4 regions of the Exiguobacterium sp. s133 genome follow, and region 3 is predicted to be linked to each of the others. Evidence: riboswitches for the same ligand, from Rfam matches in the RefSeq annotation. Region 3 holds a riboswitch; each other region holds the start of a gene.
The links. Region 3 has a riboswitch for thiamine pyrophosphate ahead of tenA (thiaminase II). Riboswitches for the same ligand answer to the same signal wherever they lie in the genome.

Region 1 (6,019 bases), on a different contig from region 3:
TGCCGGATGTCGCAAAAGAAGATGCGGACGAGGCCGAAAAACAACTTGAGAAACTCGGTTTTATCGTCGAATCGACTAAGCGATCGAGTGATACGATTGATGAAGGACTTGTCATCAGTCAAGCACCGCGGGCAAAAGTGACCGTCAAAAAAGGTTCGACGGTCAATCTTGTTGTCTCGACGGGCAGTGATCCGGTCGAAGTGCCGGATGTAACGGACGAAACAGAGAAAAAAGCGACCTCGATCTTGAAGGATGCTGGGTTCTCAAAAGTAGATGTCGAAAAAGAAGAGTCGGAAGACATTAAACAAGGCAATGTCATCCGGCAATCGATTTCAGCCGGAACAGAAGTGATTGCAAAGGAACAGACGATTACAATCACGGTATCCGAAGGTTCGTCAGCGTTTGAATTGAAGGATTTGACGAACATGTCGAGTGCTGAAGCAAAAGCGTACTTGGACGCGACAGGTCTCGACGGTACATTCGAACAAGAATTTTCGAGTGAAGTCGAACTGGACCAAGTCATTCGTCAATTTCCGCAAGCGGGTGTCAAAGTCGAGCCGAACGATTCCGTGACGGTCTTTATTTCAAAAGGGGAGGAAGAACAAACCGTGACGGCGACCTTCCCGGAAAAAGTAGCCTACGATGCTGTAGGTGAAGGGGATGAAGATCCGCCGCGGCAAGTCATTCGAATCGAGACGGATGATGCTAAAGGGAAACGTACGGTGATTGAAGAGTCGATTGACAGTGATGAAACATTTGATGTTCCGGTGACGATTGATCCGGGCGAAGAAGGAAAAATCACAATTTATAAAGATGATGTAGTGTATCGCTCGAAAACGATTACCTATAAACAAGCGAAAGCAGAACAATGAGTGTGCTACGAACCGCAAATTGAAGGAGGGCATGGGATGGCAGAAAATCGTATCGAAGAAAATCGGGACGGGACGATCATTCGTCTACAAGGTGGGTTTTATGATGTCATGACGACGCAGGGCGAGGTGCGATCGCGCGCTCGGGGAAACTTCCGAAAACGTGGTATCAGTCCTGTTGTAGGAGATGAGGTCGTATTGCATATCGAAAGCGAAACTGGATACATTTTAGAAGTGAAGGAACGGCAAAATTTCCTGGTTCGTCCACCGGTCGCAAACATCGATCAAGCTTTGCTTGTCGTCTCAGCAGCAGAACCGGACTTTTCAGCCCATTTGCTCGATCGATTTTTAGTCTTAATCGAAGCAAAAGAGATTCAACCTATCATTATCTTGACGAAGATGGATTTGTTGCAAGGAACAGCGGAAGCAGAAGTCCGGACGGCGATTGCCGGTTACCGACAAATCGGTTATCAGGTGATTGAGACGTCGAGTGAGACGCTAGAAGGGGTAGAGGAAGTCCGCCCGCTACTCAAGGAAAAAACAAGTGTGCTCGCGGGACAGTCGGGAGTCGGAAAAAGTTCATTGTTGAATGCGCTCGATGCGACGCTCGATCTCGAGACGAGCCACATCTCGAAATCGCTCGGACGCGGACGACATACGACGCGTCATGTGACGTTAATTCCGCTTGCAGAGGGCTTGATTGCTGATACGCCAGGGTTTTCGAACCTCGATTTTCCACACGAGATGGAAATCGAAGAATTACGTTGGTGTTTTCCAGAATTCGTCGCACGGCAAGATACGTGCAAATACCGTGGTTGCCTGCATTTAAACGAACCAGGCTGTGCTGTCAAAAAATCAGTTGAGGGAGAAGAAATCATGTCCTCACGCTATACGAATTATGGTATGTTTGTAGAGGAAATCAAGAATCGAGCGCGGAGGTATTGAAATGATTAAAATCGCACCATCTATTTTATCAGCAGATTTCGCCAACCTAGAACGAGACGTTAAAGCTGTCGAGGCGGCAGGAGCAGATTACATCCATTTCGACGTCATGGACGGCCAGTTCGTCCCGAACATTTCATTTGGTCTACCCGTCCTCAGTAGTCTTCGTCAAAAGACGGACATGGTCCTTGACGTTCATTTAATGATCGATCGACCAGAAAACTTCGTCGAAGCGTTTGTAGCGGCAGGAGCGGATATCGTCACCTTCCATGTCGAAGCGACGAATCATGTCCATCGTGTCTTGCAACAAATCAAAGGGGCTGGAGCAAAGGCCGGCGTCGTGCTGAATCCACACACGTCACTGTCGACGATTGAACATGTCCTAGAAGAAGTCGACATGGTCTTGTTGATGACGGTCAATCCAGGATTTGGCGGACAAGCTTTCTTGCCGAGCGTCATGACGAAGCTGAAGCAATTGGCGATGATCAAAGCAGAGCGCGGTTTGACGTTCGAAATTGAAATCGATGGTGGTGTCAACGCGGAAACGGCAAAACTGTGTATCGACAATGGGGCAAACGTCCTTGTCGCAGGTTCTGCAATCTACAATGCACCAGACTATGCGGAAGCCATCACTAGTATTCGAAACGCGGCTCACGTATAATAGAGCCAAGACAATTAAATTTTGACCGCAAGGGGTGTCGCGTCAAGCGGCTGAGAGAAGTGAGTAGACTTTAACCCTTCGAACCTGTTCCGTTCAGACGGACGTAGGGATGTGGCGCACGCAGGCAGTACGGCGTCCGTCGTACTGCCTTTTTGTTGTCATCATTATTTTATTTTTAGGAGGAACACAGTATGAAACGATTACAAATGTTAATGGAGATTGCGATTTTCGCGAGTCTCGGTGTTGTATTTGATTTATTGATTCCGTTCAAAATGCCACAAGGCGGATCCATCAGCTTAGCGATGTTACCGATTTTCGTCATGGCCTTTCGTCACGGCGTCGTTGGTGGTGTCATCACGGGTGCGCTCGTCGGAACGATTCAATTGATGTTCGCTCCGCAAGTCTTGACGGTCGTCCAACCGCTGCTTGACTATACGCTTGCATATGGTGTCGTCGGTTTGAGTGGAGTGTTCGCAGGCCAAGTCAAAAAAGCAGCAACAGAAGGTCAAAAAAAGCGTCTCATGACGATTGTTTTGTTTGCGACCTTGTTAGGTGCCGGTCTACGTTACATCTGTCATGTCATCAGTGGAATCGTCTTTTTTGCAGAGTATGCCAAAGGACCGGTCGTTCCTTACTCGTTCATTTATAACGCGACGTATATGGCTCCGTCGTACGTTTTATGTGGGGTCGTTGCAGGTATTTTGCTTACGACAGCACCACGTCTTTTACGTTACTCCGCTCGCGGTATTTAAAGATGAGAGTTTTAATCGTTGCGGCAGGACCGGCAGAAGACGTCCCGACGCTCGCACCATTCGTGAAAGACAAGACGATGATTATCGGTGTTGACGGCGGGATTGCGACATTAGTGGAGCAAGGACTTGATTTTGATGTGGCAATCGGTGACTTTGATTCGCTCAGATACGTTCCGGATGGTGGATTGCTTCATCCGGCAGAAAAAGATGAAACGGACTTAGAACTAGCGTTACGTTACGCTACCGAACAGGCTGCAGGTGCTGAACTACTCATCTTTGGTGCGACGGGTGGTCGGCTCGACATGACGCTACAGAACGTCTATTTGTTAAAACAATTTCCGATGGCACGACTCGTGACGAAACGTGAGGATGTCCGGTACTGGAAAACCGGTCAGTACGAACTCGCGTCTGAAGGGTATCATTACCTGTCATTCATTCCCCTTGTCCCGTCGAACTTGACGTTACGCGGCGTCAAATACCCCTTGACGGAGCATCCTGTTCCGGTCGGTGGTTCGCTGACGGTCAGCAATGAGTGGGTTGGTGTTGCGCAAGTGACGGTCGTCGAAGGGGAAGTCCTCGTCCTGCGCACGCATGAAAAATAAAAACGCGATAGACGCGATTCCATCATATCTCGCTGATGCGACCGGGACATGCGTTCTTCAAGTACACGTCATGACGTCATGAACAAAAAGATAGGTATGGCAAACGCCGATGACTCCGTATGTGAAACGGAATCATCGGCGCTTTGATTTTTTAGCAGCTTATTTAGTTAGCCGCCTGTTTGAGATTAACCCGGTGTATCCAGGGTCCGATAACAAGTTACCGATTGTCGTGAAGTGTCGAACTGGCTGCTTGTTGTTCGCTTTTTGCAGCGATATGTTTTCCTTTGACGAAAAGATGGTAACTTGCCCATGTCAGTAGGAAGAAAGGGACGCCGAGATATAAGGCGACGCGTTGATCGGCTTGAAAACCTAAACTGATTAAGACGAGCAGATTGAGTGAGAATGAGAGGATGGGTAAGACTGGGAAGAACGGTGTTTTGAACTTCAGTTCGTCAAGCGTGTGTCCTGCCTTGATGAATTGGCGTCGGAAAGCGATTTGCGAAGCGGAAATCGAGATCCAACCGACTTGTGCTCCGAGACCGGCGATGGATAATAGCCAGATGAAGACGGTATCTTCTGCGAAGAATGCCGTCAATAAGGATAACATCGCGAACAGCATCGTGAACGTTAAGGCGCGCATCGGCACACCCCGCTGATTGACGATGGCGAGTTTCTTTGAAATCATGCCTTCTTGCGACATCGACCAGAGCATGCGTGTCGCAGCATACAGTCCAGAGTTTCCGACGGATAAGAGTGCCGTCAAAACGACGATGTTCATCAAATCTGCAGCATATGGGATACCGATTGCGTCAAATACCATGATGAAGGGACTGCTGATGCCGCTCGCCGATTCATACGGAATTAAAGCCCCGATAATTGTAATCGAGAGGACGAAGAAAATAAACGTCCGCCAAACCGTATTACGAATCGCTTTCGGAATCGATTTTTCTGGATCACTCGATTCCCCGGCAGCGACACCAATCAATTCTGTTCCTTGGAAAGCGAAGTTGACGGCAATCATCGTCGTCAAGACGCCGAGAGCCCCGTTCGGAAACCAGCCGTTCGCCGTGAAGTTCGCGAACAACGTAGCTGGTCGTTCAGCCGCCATATCAATCCATCCGAACCATGCGGCTCCCCCGAGTCCGATGAAGAACAGGATGGCGAGTACTTTAAGACTTGAAAACCAAAATTCTGCTTCTCCGAATGCTTTCGCAGAGATCGCGTTCAATCCGAATAAGATGACGGTAAATAAGGCGCACCAGATGACGACGGGAACCTGTGGAAACCAGCGATCCATCAGACTACCGGCAGCTGTGATTTCAAGAGCGACGGTCACGGCCCAGCCGAGCCAATAAATCCAACCGACGGCAAAACCGATGCCTGGACCGATAAAACGTGTCGTATACGTTTGGAATGAACCGGACACAGGCATGTGGACAGCCATCTCTCCTAGACAGAGCATCGTTAAGTACATGATTGTTCCGCCGACGATGTAACTGAGGACCGCCCCGAGTGGTCCTGCTTGCGAAATCGTCAACCCTGAACCGAGAAATAACCCCGTCCCGATAATACCACCAAGCGAAATCATGAATAGATGTCGGCTTGTCATGGCTCTTTTTAACTGCATGATGAATTCCCCCTTGAGCAATAAAGTAACTGCCAACTTATTGTAAGCGTTTTCAAATGCTGCGACAATTACTTTAGGAGAAAAATAAAAAAGACGACAAAAAAACCGGAAGGGAAGATTCCCGTCCGGTTTTTGCGCCTTATACGCGTTCGACTTTACCTGATTTAAGAGCTCGAGCTGAAACCCAAACCTTTTTAGGTTTACCGTCAACGAGGATACGTACTTTTTGTACGTTGACTCCCCAAGTGCGTTTCGTTTTGTTCAATGCGTGTGAACGGTTGTTTCCCGACTTCGGCGATTTTCCAGTAACGTAGCATTTACGTGCCATGCGTTCCGCCTCCTTTTATGTTGTTTTGCGTTCGTCCTAATAGACACTTTGCTATCTTAGCATGGTGTCAGGACGGTTGCAACATAAAAAAAGTAGCTGACAAGAAAAAAACTTGACAGAGAACCTCAAAATTTAAAATAATGGATGAGGATGATGGTAAAAGTTAATTTGACCGCTACTATTTTTCACTTATTCATTGTATAGTCAGTACGGCGACTTTTCAATAGTAGGTCCTTAT
Region 2 (6,019 bases), on a different contig from region 3:
CGGGCTCAGATTCTGTTCAAGACGTTCTAAGTCACGCGCCTCATCTCCACGGACCTGGATGGCGTCACGTCCACACAATGTTGTAAACTGCACCGGCATGTGCGTCAAATACGGATAGGTCCGGTTCTCGCCGCAGGACGGGCATGATGCCTTCTTCAAAGACGCGACATTGATGCGGCTCTGTTCATTCGTCCAGACGTCGAACGCGAGCAATTCCTGCCGTAGCGCGTCCGTCGCACCGACGAGGAGCTTCAAGGCTTCCGCGACTTGATACGCGGCGACGAGTTGAATCGCCGGACCAATCACCCCCGCCGTTTCGCACGTCGCTTGCCCGCGCGGTAAATGTTCGAGCAAACAATGCAAGCACGGGGTCTCGTTCGGGAGGACCGTATAGGTCATGCCGTAACTCCCGACGCACCCGCCGTAAATCCACGGAATTTTGTGTTGCGCCGCCACATCATTGATCAGCATCCGGATATCGAAGTGATCGGTTGCGTCAAGAATCAAATCGACACCTGAGATCAATTGCGGTAATTCGTAACGCGTGACATCGGTGACATGGGCTATAATCTCGACTTCCTGATTGATGGCATTTAAGCGGCGCTCCGCCGCGATCGCTTTCGGGACATGCTGCGCGGCATCGTCCTCCGTGTAAAGGTGCTGCCGCTGGAGATTACTCCACTCGACGTAATCGCGGTCGACGATCGTCAGCTTGCCGATTCCGGCCCGGACGAGTTGTTCGGCACTTGCCGTTCCGAGTGCGCCCATGCCGATGAGGAGGACATGTTTTTTTGTCAGCTCATCTTGTCCCGCCTGACCGATCGGCCGAAACCGGGTTTGCCGTGAATAACGATCCGTCATCGACTCATCCCTGTCTCGGGACTGCTCGCCGTCGCGTACCGTTTCTTTTCGATCCGTCCCGCTTCAAAGCCAAGTCGTCCCGCTTCGACGGCAAGCTTCATCGCTCGCGCCATCTTGACCGGGTCTTTCGCATGGGCGACGGCCGAATTAAGTAAGACGGCGTCTGCGCCGAGTTCCATTGCGTAGGCGACATCGGTCGGTGAACCGATTCCTGCGTCGACGATGACCGGGACCGTCATCTGTTCGATGATGAAGCTTAAGGCCAGTGGATTAAGGATTCCTTGTCCGGATCCGATTGGGGACGCGGCAGGCATGATGGCGTGACACCCGAGTTCTTCCAGTCTTCGTGCCAACAACAGATCGTCTGACGTATACGGTAAGACGGTGAATCCTTCTTTTAATAATTCTTCCGATGCCCGCAACGTTTCGATCGGGTCCGGTAACAGCGTTTTATCACAGCCGATGACTTCAACTTTGACCATGTCGCACAGTCCGGACGCGCGGGCAAGTTTTGCCAGCCGAACCGCTTCTTCCGCTGTCTTCGCCCCCGCCGTGTTCGGTAATAAATGATACTGACTCAAATCAAGCGCCTCTAAAAAGTTCGGTTGACTCGCTTCAAAGATATCCATCCGGCGAACGGAAAAGGTCAGGATGTCTGCTCCTGATGCCTCGACTGCTTGCTGCTGTGTCGTCACGTCGGGGTATTTGCCCGTTCCGAGTAATAACCGCGACTGAAATGTCGTTTGACCAATCGTTAACATGATTAACCGCCTCCTACGAAGTGAACGATTTCAAAAGAATCGCCTGTTTGAATGGGTGTGTTTTGGTATGCTGTCCGCTCGACAATCTGTCGATTCTGTTCGATGATGACCATTTTTTCCGTCAAATTGAGATGATGAATCAATCCGTCGATTGTCGAAATCGTTCCGTCAAGCGTATACGGTTGACCATTAATGGTGAGTTGCATTCGTGTTCCTCCTCGATTCATGTAATGAAAACGGGCGAAGCTCATATTTCGGCGTGATTCCCGTTACCTCGTCTGCCAGGACGGACGCCGTGATCGGGGCGAGTAATATCCCGTGCCGATGATGCCCGGTCGCGACGAATAGGTGCCCGACTCCCGGGACCTGCCCGAGATAAGGCAATCCGTCCGCTGTTTGTGGACGAATCCCGGACCAGATGTCCACGATTTCCGCTTCTCTGATTGCTGGGAACAGTCGCGCCGCCGCCTGCAGGAGATGTTCAATCCCGCTGACGCTGACCCCTGTCGTCTCGTCACCGATCCGTTCCGTCGCCCCGATGATGATCCGTCCGTCAAACTTCGGAACGAGGTACACGTCGTCGCTAAACAACGTCTCGGTCAAGACATGTCCCGGAAGCCGGACGGCGAGGCATTCGCCTTTGACCGGTACCGTCGCGATCTCGACACCACTCGTCGCGAGTAACGCTTCTGATCCCCGACCGCTTGCGACCACGACGTTCCCGGCTTCGCGCTTACCGTTACTTGTCGCAACGCCGACGACGGTCGCCCCTGCCCGGTGCAGTCCCGTGACCATTGTCTGTTCTTCAATCACACCTCCGCGGGCTTTAATCGCGTGACGGAGCGAACGCGTCAACTGGACGGGATCGATTTGACCGACTGAAGCGAACCGGATGTCCCCGTCTGCACGGATCAGTCGAAACGGGTTTTCTTTATAGCCACTATCAATGCCGGTCTCATTAAACAGCTCACGGACGAGGTCGGGATAAAGCTGTCGACTCGCTGCCGCCAGTTGATGTAAGGCAGGGATCAGTTCATGATCCGTCGCAAGCATGCCGGCTGCCGCTCGCGTCGCTCCTTCACTGGAACGATTTTGCTCAAGCACGCGTACCGGTTGTCCTCGTTTGAGCAATTCGTAGGCGAGTGTCAAACCGATTACGCCTGCGCCGACGATTAACGTCTCTGTTGCTTTCATTGATCAAGCACCTCGCGATACGACCGGACTGCTTCGACCGGATTTGCCTGACCGAGAATCCCTGACATCACAGCGATGCCAGCAACTCCGGTCGCGAGGACACCCGCGACATTCTCCGGCTGAATCCCGCCAATCGCGATGACGGGGACTTTTGAAAACGTGACGATTTGCGCGAGTGCCGCTAGTCCGCGCGGGGCGACGTCCTGTTTTGACGCCGTCGCAAAGACATGACCATACATGACGAAGTCGCTGCCCGTCTCAAGCGCTTCCGTCAAGGAGTGGATTGATCGGCCGATTTGTAGCTCGCTGAATTGACGCCGCACGACAGCGACGGGAATACTGCGCGATGTCAACTGGACACTTGACTTCGTCACGAGGGCGACATCGAGCCGGTCATGGACGATTAGTTTTTCACGTGGAACACCGGCGCATACTAGCTCCTCGATCAATTGGACGAGTCGGTCCGCCGACCAACCCGGTTCCCGGATATGAATCATGTCGACATAAGGCACAACAGCCGGCAAGACTTCTAGAAGATGTGTCAGCTCTTTTGTCCCGGTCGTCACAATATGTAACTTCGGACGCATACCTTCTCCTCCTTGCTACACAAAAAGGACCACCCCATGAACATGATGGAGTGGTCCGAAAAATGTCCAGGTAAGACCTGAGACAGGATGATAATCAGAAGCCACTTCCCTCCGCTAGTACGAACTAGATCAGGTTCAAAGGGTCCGGATATTTCCGTCTCAGTCTGCTGCGAGACTCCCCTAGTGTAGAACTATTTAGTGTTGGTTGGTTCATTCGTAGTCTACCATGACCGCTCGCTTGATTTCTAGTCTGACTTGTCAGTTCAGCCAATCCGTGACCGTTTTGACCTGTTCCGTCAATTGTTCACGCGTTGGAATCAGCTTCGTGTCTGCTAAATCATACGTTTGTTTCAGACGTAAGACACGTGTCACTTTCGCGTCGAGGTCAGCCCGTGATAACGACTTGTCTTTGATCCCCTGCATAATTGCCGCATGGACATCCGCATAAGCACCGGCTTGCGAGAACATCGCCATGTCGGCACCACGCTCGAGGGCGAGACGCGAAGCTTGGGCGAGACCATATTGTTTCGTGATCGCACCCATTACGAGGTCGTCCGTCACGATGACGCCATCGAACTTCAACTCTTCACGCAACAGCTGTTGCATGACCGGCTCTGATAACGACGACGGATTGTCTGGGTCGAGCGCCGGGAATAAAATGTGTGCGACCATCACCATTTCCGCTCCGGCATCGATTGCCGCTTTGAACGGGACGAGTTCCAGTTGCTCGAGTTGCGCTTTCGTCTTCGTCACGGTCGGTAAGCCGACATGCGAATCGACGGTCGTATCGCCGTGTCCGGGAAAATGTTTGACGACCGGCACGACATCTTCCGACTTGATTCCCTGCATTAACGGGACACCGAGCCAGGCGACGTCATCCGGCTCAGCACTGAGTGCCCGGTCACCGATGATCGGGTTCGCCGGGTTACTGTTGACATCAAGAACCGGGGCGAAATCCATATTAAATCCATAAAACCGTGACATCGCACCAAGCGCCTGTCCGGTCTTTTGCATCAATGCCGGATCGTTTTTCTGACCGAGCGTCAGACTCGGAGGTAAATGAAACGTTTGATCCGGGACACGACTGACACGTCCTCCTTCTTCATCGAAGCCGAGGAACGCGAGCGCTTCGTCGTCTTGTGCGTTCTTGATTGCTGCCGTCAAGGTTTTCAGCTGGGCGTCTGACGTGATATTGCCTCCGAGTAACAGGACACCGCCTATCGCGTGATCGTTTAACAGACTTCGGTCCGCGTCCGATAACGTCGTCCCGCTGATCCCGATATACAGCAATTGATCGACCTTTTCAGCAGTCGAGAGTTTGGCGAGCTGACGTTTGATGTCTTGCTCCGCCTGGTCGGCAGCCGTCGGTTCGTCAGCGACCGGCTGTTGCTGACTCGTCTTCGGTTCCGGTTTCGTCTTCGGTTCTGTTGCTGGTTCACTCGCGCATGCCGTCAAAAAGCAAGCCGTTAAAAGCAGGTAAATCGGTTTCAAAGCGGTTCCTCGTTTCTTACGCCATTGATTGAATAATAGACTTCAATTTCAGCATTCAGTGATTTCGAGACAGAACAGTATTTATCTTTTGATAACGAGACGGCCCGGCGGACTTTATCATCCGGCAAGTCGCCTTCGAGACGATAATGAATCGAAATCGTCGTAAAGCGGCGCGGGTGTTCCGTCGCCCGTTCTCCCTCAATGTCCATCTCAAACGAGGTTAACGGTAAACGCATTTTTTCTAAAATGGAGACGATGTCCATTCCCGTACAGCCGGCGACTGCGTGTAACAACAATTCAGTTGGTCGTGGTGCTCCGTTCTCCCCGTTATTTTCAGGTGCTGCATCCATTGCCAGTTGGTGTCCGGACTCCGTCACTCCACTAAAGCCCATCTTGTGATTCCATGTAATTGTCGCTTGCATTTTTCTCACTACCTTTCGATTTTTAGTTCGGTTCGCTTCGCTCTCCTTCATTATAGCGTAGTCTCACCTGAAGAAAATTGACATGCTATTCAAAATAATTCTTCTTTTCCGTTTCCATCCGATTCCCGTTCACCTGACACACGAATCATGCTATTCTGAAAAACGATAGTTTCGCGCTGCTTAGCGCTAGAATTGAGGAATTGATATGTCATCTACTACCCGTTTAAGTAAAACGGACTGGCTTTTAATCGCCACCCTCTCCTTACTGACGTTCGTCTTAGGCACAAGCGAATTCGTCATTGTCGGGATTTTATCAGAAATCGCTTCGGCCCTCGGAATTACGATTGCGAAAGCCGGCACACTCGTCTCCGCCTTTGCGATTGCCTTCGCGATCGGGACACCGTTCACGATGTCGATCACGGGACGCTTCGAACGTCGCAAATTGATGCTCAGCCTGATCTTTGTTTGGGTCGTCTTGAACTTTTGCAGCAGCATCGCCGACACCTACTCGCTACTGCTCGCAACACGGATCGTCACGGCCGTCCTGACCGGTGTCTTGATTTCGCTTGCGATGGTCGTCGCGAGTGACAGTGTCCCGGTCGCGAAACGCGGTGTCGCCGTGTCGTTCATCTTCGGCGGCTTCACGCTCGCGAACGTCTTCGGCGTCCCGATCGGCACGTTCATCGGGCAACATGCCGGTTTT
Region 3 (6,019 bases):
TAACGTTCGGTCTGTCGGTAACGCGGAAATACTATCTTCGACGAACTCCAGGAACCGATTGATTTGTTTAAATTTATCGTACTTTTGCCGTTTGACTTGTCCGTCTTCCGTCATGACACCGAGTCGGACTAAAAACGGAACGACGACACCATCTTCAAGGAGATGACTTTTTTTACGGTTATGCGACAGTTCTGCTTGCAGGGGTGATTGTTGCGTTGTTTTTAACGATACTTTCATTTTTTTGGATAACTGGAACTGTACTTCTTCCGTCTCGAAACGGAATAAAAATTGACGGAATTCCTCCATCAATCCGTCGAGTCGTTCTAAAAATTCATCAACCGACAAATTTTCGTGTTTAATTATCCGTTCATATTGAAACTCTAACTGGATTGCATACGTATCTTTCAATAGAATCGGTTTTAGTTTGATTCTTCGAAGATCATTCGACTTTTGGCGCGGACCACTAATCGTTGCATGCACGAGAGCAGCAGCCTCGAGCTTTTGAGTGAGTAATTCTTTTACTTGGTGTAATTCCACTGTAGTCCCGTCCTTTTCTGATTGTTCTTTCGAAACTGTAGCAAATTCCACCCTATTCGACAAGTAAGGTAGCTTCATCATTAAAGGAGGAACGAACGATGTTCAAAAAACTTTTATCACAAATCGGAATCGGTGCCGCCACAGTCGATACACGACTCGACAGCGAACGCTGTGAGCCAGGCGGACAGATTCACGGAACCGTCCATATTAAAGGCGGCAATGTCGACCAAGAAATCGATCGGATTTATTTAGCGTTTAATACACAATATAAAGAAGAAGTCAGGGACAGCACGACATTTACGACGTTCACACTCGATCGTTTTTCGCTAAACGAAGCCGCCTTTACGATTGAAGCAGGTGTCGAACGCGAAATTCCGTTTACGCTTCAAGTACCATTCAATACGCCGCTCTCGGTCAGTCAATCGAAGTCATGGATTGAAACGGGTCTCGATATCGCCCAGGCGGTCGATCCGTCAGACCGGGACGCCATCATCGTCCAAGCCAATGACCTCCAATCCGTTATCTTAGAAGCGATGGAAGAACTTGGCTTCCGACTCAAGAAAGCGGACACGGAAAAACTTCCCGGGCGTTACCGGAAGGATTTACCGATCGCCCAGGAACTCGAGTATTCGGCACGCAATACGTACTTCGCCCATAAACTCGATGAAGTCGAACTCATCATGCTCCAAGACCGTACCGGCATCGACATCGTCTTGCAAATCGACCGTCGTGCCCACGACTTAGGTTCGCTCTTCAGTGAGATGGCGGGTGCGGATGAGACGATGACGAAGCTATCCTTATCGAACCACGATTTGATGGACCGAAACGCCGTCAAACAACAATTAAACGATTTGATTGAACGGTACAGCTGATTTCCTTACCAGAATTTTCATCATGCCTGTAATCCACCAACAAAAAAACCTGAGCGATTGCCATGACTTTCTTTACGAAAGCTGAAAATTGCTCAGGTTTTGTGCAGTCTGCCGTCTGATCGCGCTGATCAACAGCGGCTAAAGCTGTACTTATCGTTTCGTTACTTTTGGTTGACGCGTAACTTGTGTAAAGAGACGTTCAAACGTTTCTTCCGTCCAGCCCATTTCCCAAAACATCAATTCGTAATAACAGCTTCTGACGAAATGGTGTTTCATCCGTTCCCGTTCTGCTTCAGTCGCTTGCGCCGCCAAAGCATCCAGCCGGTCGACCTGTTCAAAGACGACCCGTTCGAACCATTCCGAGCTATATGTTGCAATCCACTGTTGATAAATCGGTGACGCCGGTGACTTCGTCAACAGTTGTTGTCCGACTTCATAATAAAGCCAGTAACACGGTAAAATCGCTGCAATCGTTTCCCCGAGTGTCCCCTCACTCGCATGATGCATATGTGAGACATAGGCATACGCAGTCGGTGCCGGTTCGAACGCTGCTAAATCCGCTTCCGTAATAGCGAGCGGTTCAAAAAACGATTGATGGAGTGATAGCTCAGCCGCATAGGTCGATGTCGCATGTTCCGCGAGTTCCGCGATCGTCGCAAAATCCGTTGCCTTTGAGGCGGCCCGGGCTTGAATTTTTGCGAAATGTTTTAAGTAATACGCATCCTGCATGACATAATGTCGAAATTTTTCGAGCGGTAACGTCCCGTCACCAATGCCTGTGACGAATGGATGGGAAAAACTGCTGTCCCAATATGTTTTTGCGGCTTGCCGAATTTCTTGACTGAATTTCAACCTAATTCCCCCTTTTGTTGAATCAAAAAACGCCACACCCTACGAACAGGGCATGACGTGAAGAGACAACAAGAGAGATATTCACGCCACTTCCCTCCGTAAGTCCAAACTTAATCAGGTTCAAAGGGTCCGAACGTCTTCGTCGTCTCAGTCGGCCTACCGACTCCCCTAGTGGTCATTATTTAATTCCTCTTCACTATATCATTTTTTCAGTCACATGATCAGGATTTTAAATGAAATGTAGTATAGGATTAGGGACACGAGGTGGGCGGTTCATTCCGCCTCAAGACCGATTCCGTTCTGGAAGACGTCACTTACAATGAAATTAGCACCTGATACTACCTACTATACTCGGAGGATTTATACTATGAATAAAGCAACAAAAATCATGACCACGACGCTTTTAGCGACAAGTTTACTTCTACCGACTGCTGCTTCAGCAGAGCAAGTCGTCGATAAAACAATCATCACGCTTGGTGAATCGCTCGGGGCAAAGGATAAAGCCTGGGTACTCGCCCGATTGAATGCGCCGGAAGGCATTACGCCCGTCATCGCCACGGCAGCGGATGAAGAAAAATATTTAGGGAAAAACGTTCCCCAATCGCAACTCGGCGGCAATATGTACTCTTCCGCAAAAATCGAACTCGCTGAAAAAGGCGACGGTTTATCTGTCGCGACCGAAAACATTACCTGGGTAACAAAAGACATGTACTTGAACGCGCTCGTCACTGCAGGCGTAACGGACGCCGACATCACAATCACTTCCCCTTATAAAGTCACCGGGACCTCTGCTTTGACGGGGATCATGAAAGCATACGATCAAACGTCGGCTGAGACCGGCATTAAATTGACGGATGAACGAAAAGATTTAGCCCAACAAGAGTTATCGGTCACTTCCGATGTCGGAAAAACGGTCGGGACGGACAAAGTCGCCGAACTGATGAATGAAATCAAAGCAGAGATCGCCAAACAAAAGCCGGAAACCAAAGTCGATATCGAGAATGTCATCATCCAAGTCATTCAAAATAACAACATCCAGTTGTCGGACGCCCAAATGGAGCGGTTGACGTCATTGTTCAGTCAAATGGAGAAAGCTGACTTGAACTGGGGACAAATCGAGACCGGATTAAAGGGTGCCGGGCAAGATATCCACGCGTTCGCGACCTCCGAAGAAACGAAAGGATTTTTTGCAAAACTGTTTGACGGCTTAAGTAAGTTCTTTAACTCGATTTCCGGACTGTTCAAGTAACTGAAAACGATTTCATTTTCAGTTCAAAACATGGTAAACTAACTTTATCGAAACGAAAAGGTGGTGTAAAAGATGGGTTTTGCTGCGTGTAAGCAATGGTTGATGGAACAACTTTATCTGTTGCGCGCGATTTTTCATGAAATGGCGTTCTAAAGGACGAGTCTGCCCTTTTCTTAGGAACATCCATCTGAAAAATAAAGCAAAGCGCACCTTTTACGGTAAACGGAGAGCGCTATTTGCGTTCTCCGTTTTTTGATGCGCATGAAAGGAAGTTACTGATCATGATTTGCGACATCCAACACCTGACAAAACAATTTGGGGGAGCATCCGTCTTAACCGATGTCTCGCTCTATCTTAAACAAGCTGACCGCATCGGATTGATCGGTCGAAACGGAACCGGAAAAACCACGTTACTGCGTTTAATCGCGCAACTCGAAACAGCGGACAGCGGAACCCTTTATCTCAAAAAAGGACTTTCCATCGGTTATTTGGCTCAAATTCCACAGTTCGCAGAAGAATTGACGGGCCTTGATGTTCTCTGGACCGCATTTGCCCAAATCGTCGCCTTACGGACGACGATGCATCAGCTTGAACAACAAATGGCAAGTGCTGACCACCTGGACGATGTGCTAAATGAGTATACGCGTGTGACCGAACAATTCGAACAACAGGACGGTTACCTGCTCGACTCGAAAATCCAGCGCATGATTAACGGACTCCACCTCGATGCCTTGCTGACACGTCCCTTTTCTCAATTAAGTGGTGGCGAACAAACGAAAATCTGCCTCGGCCGGATGCTGCTGGTGGAACCAGACTTGTTGATTCTCGACGAACCGACGAATCACCTCGATCTCGCAGCAATCGAATGGCTCGAACAATTTTTAAACAGTTATCCGGGCGCTGTCATCATCGTCTCGCATGATCGCGTGTTTCTTGACGCAAGTGTCAACTTGATCGCTGAACTTGAAGATGGTGAACTGACAATCTACCCAGGAAATTATTCGGCGTACACGGTCGCGAAAGAACGCCTGCTCCTCGAACAATTCCACGCCTACACGGAACAACAAAAGAAAATCAAACAGATGAAGGATGCGATTCGGCGCTTGCGCCAGTGGGCAAATGAATCCTCTCCGCCAAGCGAAAAACTGTTCCGAAAAGCAAAAGCCATGGAACGGGCACTCGAACGGATTGAGCGACTCAAACGGCCACTCCTGGAAAAAGCGGTGCCTGACATCCGCTTTTCGTCGCAAGGGCAACTCAGTCAAATCGTTTACCGTCTTGAGGATGTCACGCTTTCCGTCGCCGGCCGGAAGTTGTTCGCGTCGCTCGATTTCGAAGCCGCGGCACGTGACCGGATTGGAATCGTCGGTGCGAACGGAAGTGGGAAAACGACGTTATTACGTGTCTTACTTGGACAACTCCAGCCGACGAACGGACGTGTCACGCGTGGTCCGTCAAATCAGGTCGGATTTTTATCGCAACACGTCGATATGCCGGGTGAAGAGCGACTGATCGATTACTTCCGCTCACACGTTTCGGCGGACGAAGGAACAGCTCGCTCCCTGTTGGCCCGTTTCCTCTTTTTCGGTCCACGTGTCTTCTTACCGATTACTGCGTTAAGCGGCGGGGAAAAGATGCGCTTGATGCTCGCGATTCTTGTCCATTCGCCGCTTAATGTCCTGATTCTTGACGAACCGACGAATCACCTCGACATTGAATCCCGCGAGGCGCTTGAAGAAGCACTCGAGCACTTTGACGGAACGCTGATTGCCGTATCGCACGACCGTTATTTCTTGAACCGACTCTTCTCGAAAACCTATTGGCTAGATGACACGACAGAAATCTTTCACGGTTCTTACCAATATGCTGCCGAAAAACGACATGCCCGGTCAATCGTCGAATCAGCGGCACCCACGCCCCGCGCTACCCGGACGCCGGTAGCCGGGAAACATCCGGCTTTAAATGCAGGCGAACTCGAACAGCAGATTCAACAGCTAGAGGATGAGGTGGCTTTACTCGATACATCACTCGCGGCGACACATGATTATGAAGTCCTCACGACATTATTCTCAGAACGAGAACAGCTCGTTAGTCAAATTGATGACTTCTATGAAAAATTGTTGGCAGTCGATCACTAATCAAAAAACGCATCATTTCACCACCGCTGCTTCATTAAGTGCGGTGGTTTTTTAAATTAAAAATGCTTTGATGACGATCTGTTTTTCTGAACCCGAAAAAATATATTTTAAATATTTTAAAAGAAAGTTTCGAAAAAAAGCTTGCAAGTTGTCTGAAAATTCGTATAATTCAACTTATAGCTATTATCAGTTTTTAGCAAAAACACTTTGGGAGGAACTATCACATGGATGCATTTCAACAAGCTGTACAATCGGGCGTCGATTTCGCCAACAACATCTTATGGTCTTATATCTTAATCGCCGCTTTAATCGGAGTCGGCATCTACTTCACCATTAAAACGAAGTTCATCCAATTCCGTTACTTGAAAGAG
Region 4 (6,019 bases), on a different contig from region 3:
CTGAAAACGTAACGGCGAAACATCTACTCAATGTCAAGAAGGTGGCGAGACGACGCGTGAACATGCAGTGGTTCAAAGTACCGGAAAAGATTTTCTTTGAAAAAAATTCAGTCCAATACTTGAAATCGATTCAAGATGTCTCACGTGCGTTGATCGTCACCGATCAAGCGATGGTCGAGTTCGGCTACGCGGATAAAGTCATCCGCAACTTACCGGCAGGCGTCAGCTACCGGATCTTCGACCAAGTCGAACCGGATCCATCGGTTGCAACGGTTCAGACAGGAGCGCAAGCGATGCGCGACTTCAAACCGGACTTGATCATCGCCCTCGGTGGCGGATCAGCGATGGATGCAGCGAAAGGCATGTGGCTCTTCTACGAGCAACCGAACGAAACGTTCTCGAACTTACGTCAAAAGTTCCTCGATATCCGGAAACGGGCCTATAAATTCCCGGCGCTCGGTAACAAAGCGAAGTTCGTCGCGATTCCGACGACGTCCGGAACAGGATCTGAAGTCACACCGTTTACCGTCATCACGGACAAAGAGAAAAACGTCAAGTATCCAATTGCTGACTATGCGTTAACACCAGACGTCGCAATCATCGATCCGGAATTCGTCATGACGGTCCCGGCATCAATCACGGCGGACACCGGAATGGACGTCTTGACACATGCGACAGAAGCCTTCGTCTCCGTCCTCGCGAACGACTATACGGACGGACTGGCGCTAAAAGCGATCAAGATGATCTTCGACTACTTGCCACGCGCTTATGCGAATGGTGACGATGCCGAAGCACGCGAAAAAGTTCACAATGCGTCAACGATGGCCGGAATGGCGTTTGCCAATGCCTTCCTCGGGATTAACCATTCGATCGCGCACAAAATCGGTGGGGAGTTCCACACGCCACACGGTCGCACGAATGCGATTCTGATGCCACACGTCATCCGCTACAATGCAGCGAAACCGACGAAACTCGCTTCGTTCCCGAAATATGAATCATTCATCGCTGATGAACGGTACGCAGAAATCGCCCGTTATCTCGGACTACCGGCAGCGACGACGGAACAAGGTGTCGAGTCACTAATCCAAGCGATCACAGAACTCGGACAACAGTTGAACATCAAAATGTCATTCAAAGCCCAAGGCATCAAAAAAGCCGACTTTGAAGCAAAACTCGACAAGATGGCCGTCGATGCATTCGAAGATCAATGTACGACAGCGAATCCAAAAATGCCGCTCGTGACGGAACTTCGGAACATCATGGAGCTTGCGTACGAAGGCGTATAACAGAGAAAAAAATCATGGCAATTCAAAAGAGCCTTGCTTCCGGTCGACGGAGGCAAGGCTTTCGTTCGTAATCAGAAGAGACACCGATAAAACTGTCTTGTCATTATTGACAGATATTTCTAAGACCGCTAAAGTGAAGGTAACTTGAATAGAATCACTAGGGGTGTTGCTAAACTGAGATGAGTAGATACTCAAACCCTTTGAACCTGAACTAGTTCGTACTAGCGTAGGGAAGTGTAGACTCTAATAAACCAGCGAAGACCAGTCTGTCGGTTTTTTGTTATGTGATTATTTAGACGTGCGCAACTTTCCTTTTGGAGAGTTGCGCTTTTTTTGTTTACGACTTCGCTATTTAAGTTGCAAAAGACGATGAAGGAGTGGAAGACAGTGAACAGAACGGTAGTAGTGACGGGAAGCAGTCGGGGACTTGGCGCGACGATTGCAAGAGTATTGGTGAACAATGGGTTTAAAGTTGTGATTAATTATTATAAGAGCAAGGATGCGGCAGAGGAACTCGTAAATGAGCTCGGTGCAGAACATGCCATTGCCCTGTATGCGGATGTCACGAAGCGAGAAGACGTCGAGACATTGATGCAGTCAGCGACAGCTCATTACGGACAAATCGATGTCGTAATCAATAATGCATTAGTCGATTTTAAGTTCGATCCGCGCGCTCAAAAATCATTCATCGATTTGGAATGGGAAGATTATCAAAAACAGTTGGATGGCACGTTGAAAGCAGCGTTCCACGTCGTGCAAAGTGTCCTGCCGCAGTTCATTGAACGAAATAACGGCACCATCATCAGCATCGGCACGAATCTGTATCAAAACCCGGTAGTTCCCTATCACGAATATACGACGGCAAAAGCAGGGTTGATCGGCTTTACGCGTAATCTTGCATCAGAGCTAGGACAGTACGGCATAAACGTGAATGTCGTCTCCGGCGGCTTGTTAAAAGTGACAGATGCCAGTGCTGTGACGACCGCTGAAGTATTCGATTTAATTGCCCAATCAACTCCGTTAAAAAGAGTGACGACGCCGGAAGAGGTGGCGCAATTGGTCGCCTTTTTAGCGTCAGAAGCCGCCTCTGGCATTACCGGTCAAAATCTAACCGTAGATGGCGGATTGACGATGAACTGATGTCAGCGTTCAGGAGAAAGGAGTCAGGGACCTAAAGATGACGAAAACGAAGCAGTTAAACATCGGTGTTTTATTGTACGGCTGTGGCCATCATCAAGCGGCATGGTTAATGCCGGATTCTGCGATTGAAGAAATCGGGGAGAGCGGTTATTATCAGCGATTGGCTCAACTAGCGGAAGCGGGTTGCCTGGATGCTGTATTTTTTGCTGACAATCAATCTTTTCCTGCTGCAAACGCAACTGAACTACCTGCCTTTTGGCTCGATCCTGTAATCAATTTAACCGCTATTTCTCAAGTAACCCATCATATCGGGTTAGTTTCAACGATATCGAGTACGTTTTCAAATCCGTATACAGCGGCGAGACAACTGTTAAGCCTTGATCACGTGACGAACGGGCGTGTCGGCTGGAACCTGGTGACGTCGATGACGGACTGGGAAGCGTTAAACCATAGTATGGATAGGCTCCCTGCAAGGGACGAACGGTATCAAAAGGCGGATGAATTTGCATCTGTAATGGAAAAATTATTTTTATCCTGGGATCGAGCTGATTTCCTTTCGAGCCGGACGGACAACCGGTTGATTGATCCTGAAAAGATTCAACCATTCCATCATAGCGGGACCTACTTCAACGTAAAAGGTCCTTCGTCTACACCGCGTAGTCCTCAAGGGAAGCCGGTGGCAATGCAGGCGGGTGCATCTGCCCAAGGGATTGCACTTGCATCGAAGCACGCGGATGCCGTCTATTCGGTGTCGTGGAATGTAAAGCAAGCGAAAGCATTCCGGGAAAGTCTACAGAAACAAATCAAAGAAAGTGAGTCACCGGAGCGGCAGATTAAAATCTTTCCAGGATTGGTTACATACGTCGGTCGAACACGGGAAGAGGCGCTGGCGAAGAAAGCCGAACTGGATGAAAAATTACCGGTCGCGAATGCCTTGAAGCAACTGAGTTTCTTTTTGCAACAGGACTGTTCTGATTGGGATCTTGACAAAGCGGTGCCGTCCTTACCGCCTGTCGATGCGTTTTCAGGACCGGTCGGACGCTATAAAACGATTCTTGAAATCATCGATGATACAAAGCCTACACTAAGAGAACTGTTAGGTTATCTGGCAGCTGGTGGGGGACACCTGACACTGATAGGTACACCGGAAGAAATCGTCGATCAGATGGAGCTGTGGTTTGAAATGGGTATCGCAGACGGATTTAATCTGATGCCGCCGTCACTCCCATCAAGCTTAGAGGATTTTGTAGACCTGATCGTTCCTGAACTGCAAAAAAGAGGGTTGTTTAGAGAAGCCTATCAAGGGACTACGCTTCGGGAACATTTTGGTTTAGCTCAGGTGGGGGAGTCGGACGTGAAAAAATTCGTAAACTAAGCGTTCCTGCCAATCAGAGTCGGAGTCAGGGAAGTAGCCCGTTCGTCATGGACGAGCTACTTTTTGTATTTAATGCAGAAGATTCGTTTTCAAATCACCCGGAACAGGAATAACTATACAAACAATCTAGTCAAGGGGAGGCGCTTTTATGGAGCGGAGGCAACAGCGAAAGGAACGCTCGCATATGTTACGCAATATCTTGTTTGGTATAGGACTCGCTTGTATTGGTTTTCTCGTCCTGTTCGGTGTCATGACCGTTCTCGTCCAACAAATCGAGAAATCTGCCGATTACCAGGCGTTCGTGGAACTGATGCAGGACGCGGACGTCTCGTGGACGACACTGGAATTGACCCTCGTGTTCCTCCTGTTTTTCATCAGCGGAATGGCTGTCACGTTGCCGGAAGCCGTCAAAGAGGGATTGACGAATCAACTGATTGGCGCAAATGATACGGGGAACATCTTATCGGTTTTCGGAATCGATCTCAATCAAGTCTTGGAACCCCTGTCCTTCCGCGCCGAATATGGGAGTCCCTTCTTATCGATTTTCGGAATCGGTCTATTCCTAATCTTATTCTTAGTTTTACGGATCGGTGCAACGCGTGTGACCTGGACGATTCGAACAATCAGCTTTTTAGCGGCGAGTTTCGTCTTGTTTGCATTTACGTTCAATACAGGACTCGGGATTGATGTGCTGACAATTGATCAAGCGACCGTCTGGAATGGAATCTTCATTTTACTCTTTTTGACAGGACTGTTTTATCTCGCGTTTTATCCACGACAACTGTCCGGTATGTCAGCCGCCGCCCGTGCTGCGATCATTATTCTGATGGTCGCAAGTAGTGCACAACTGTTCTTTACGGTGACGGATGAAGCGAAATATGAGGGGGACGCCTCGACCCGGACCTGGTTGACTGTTTCGAGTTTAAACGCAGGCAGTGACGGCTGGTATGATTTGATGCACGGCAGTCAAGTGACCTACAAGGCAAATGTCCTTGGTGCAAGATTAAATGTCCCGGTGACGTTTTTGAACGGGGAAACCGACGTGACGCGGTTGAAACAATCGATGGAGGACGTCGTCAACCGAATCGACGCCGAGCGCGTCACGAATCAATTGTTGACTGTCATCGGGGGAGAACGTCCCGATTTATCGAATACGCGTTTGACGCTTGACGCAGTCGATTACGGGACGGCACGAAATGTCGTCCTTGCGATGGACGCTCGGTCGGCCGGGCAAACGGCGGCCGCTGATCAAGTCGAACAGGACAAGCCGTTCCCGTTTTGGCTGTTTCTGATTGTCCCGTTCGTCGTCTATCTCCTTGTCAGCATCCGGGCCTTTAAGAAAATATACGATCCCGTCGTTTTCGCTGTTGCGACCGGTTTGATTAGCTGGTTCATCTGTTCGCTGACGGGGACATCGTTTGCACTCTTATGGCAGGACGATGCTCTCATCCGGTTCAGTCAAGAGACGGCGACGGTGACGACGATTCTCTATGCGACGGTACTGGCACTGATTGCCGGTTTCATCGGTTACGCAATCAAACGACAGCATCATGGTGATAGATGAAGGGTGAAAACTGTTTCCCGTAAGTTCGGGGAGCGGTTTTCTTTTTTACAAGTAAATTTGTAAAGGTTCAAGGTTAATGTAAAGCCAATTTGTGGAATTAGTTAAGAAGGTTAAATAAGACGGATGTCCGACCTATTCAAAGAGGCTATAAGCTACAATCAAAGCGTGTTAAATTAATTGAGCAGTCATTTATATCTTAGGGGGAAACCAGATGAAACAGGCTACAAAAATTATTATCGCTACCACGTTGATCGCACCGATGTTAGCACCCGTCATCCAAGTCAAAACACTCGCAGCAGATGACAGTGTCGTCAAACTACGTTTTCTAGAAACAACAGATTTACATACAAACTCGATGAATTATGATTACTTCAAAGACGCGCAAGATGAGTCGATCGGTCTCGTCAAAGCAGCGACAGTCATCAAACAGCAACAAAACGTCGTCGGCGAAACGAACAGCTTCCTGTTCGATAACGGGGACACACTCCAAGGCACGCCGTTCGGGGATTATGTCAAAAATCAGTACGATCAAGGCAACAAAGGCAAACACCCGATGTATGAATTAATGGAATACCTCGGTTACGACGCCGTCACGCTCGGTAACCATGAGTTCAACTTCGGACTCGACTTCCTGAAGTCAGCGATGAGTGCTTC

Region 1: another riboswitch for thiamine pyrophosphate. It lies ahead of thiT (energy-coupled thiamine transporter ThiT); the one in region 3 lies ahead of tenA (thiaminase II).
Region 2: another riboswitch for thiamine pyrophosphate. It lies ahead of KNP96_RS06440 (thiamine phosphate synthase); the one in region 3 lies ahead of tenA (thiaminase II).
Region 4: another riboswitch for thiamine pyrophosphate. It lies ahead of KNP96_RS06290 (3-oxoacyl-ACP reductase); the one in region 3 lies ahead of tenA (thiaminase II).

Annotation. Positions count from the first base shown of each region.
Region 1 covers NZ_JACSMK010000001.1:208,254-214,272, reverse strand. The annotation lists gene pknB (Stk1 family PASTA domain-containing Ser/Thr kinase) at 1-872, shown strand, start outside; gene rsgA (ribosome small subunit-dependent GTPase A) at 909-1,814, shown strand; gene rpe (ribulose-phosphate 3-epimerase) at 1,816-2,472, shown strand; TPP riboswitch at 2,493-2,599, shown strand; gene thiT (energy-coupled thiamine transporter ThiT) at 2,664-3,224, shown strand; gene KNP96_RS01060 (thiamine diphosphokinase) at 3,227-3,826, shown strand; gene KNP96_RS01055 (amino acid permease) at 4,044-5,453, opposite strand; gene rpmB (50S ribosomal protein L28) at 5,593-5,781, opposite strand.
Region 2 covers NZ_JACSMK010000003.1:293,014-299,032, forward strand. The annotation lists gene KNP96_RS06420 (ThiF family adenylyltransferase) at 1-861, opposite strand, end outside; gene KNP96_RS06425 (thiazole synthase) at 858-1,622, opposite strand; gene thiS (sulfur carrier protein ThiS) at 1,625-1,828, opposite strand; gene KNP96_RS06435 (NAD(P)/FAD-dependent oxidoreductase) at 1,812-2,816, opposite strand; gene KNP96_RS06440 (thiamine phosphate synthase) at 2,813-3,403, opposite strand; TPP riboswitch at 3,493-3,595, opposite strand; gene nagZ (beta-N-acetylhexosaminidase) at 3,662-4,894, opposite strand; gene KNP96_RS06450 (OsmC family protein) at 4,891-5,316, opposite strand; gene KNP96_RS06455 (MFS transporter) at 5,522-6,019, shown strand, end outside.
Region 3 covers NZ_JACSMK010000004.1:285,083-291,101, reverse strand. The annotation lists gene KNP96_RS08380 (class I SAM-dependent methyltransferase) at 1-537, opposite strand, end outside; gene KNP96_RS08375 (sporulation protein) at 636-1,409, shown strand; gene tenA (thiaminase II) at 1,560-2,261, opposite strand; TPP riboswitch at 2,336-2,441, opposite strand; gene KNP96_RS08365 (DUF1002 domain-containing protein) at 2,629-3,510, shown strand; gene abc-f (ribosomal protection-like ABC-F family protein) at 3,792-5,648, shown strand; gene KNP96_RS08355 (alanine/glycine:cation symporter family protein) at 5,873-6,019, shown strand, end outside.
Region 4 covers NZ_JACSMK010000003.1:263,819-269,837, reverse strand. The annotation lists gene adhE (bifunctional acetaldehyde-CoA/alcohol dehydrogenase) at 1-1,286, shown strand, start outside; TPP riboswitch at 1,436-1,536, shown strand; gene KNP96_RS06290 (3-oxoacyl-ACP reductase) at 1,674-2,426, shown strand; gene KNP96_RS06285 (LLM class flavin-dependent oxidoreductase) at 2,464-3,801, shown strand; gene KNP96_RS06280 (hypothetical protein) at 3,950-5,365, shown strand; gene KNP96_RS06275 (bifunctional 2',3'-cyclic-nucleotide 2'-phosphodiesterase/3'-nucleotidase) at 5,577-6,019, shown strand, end outside.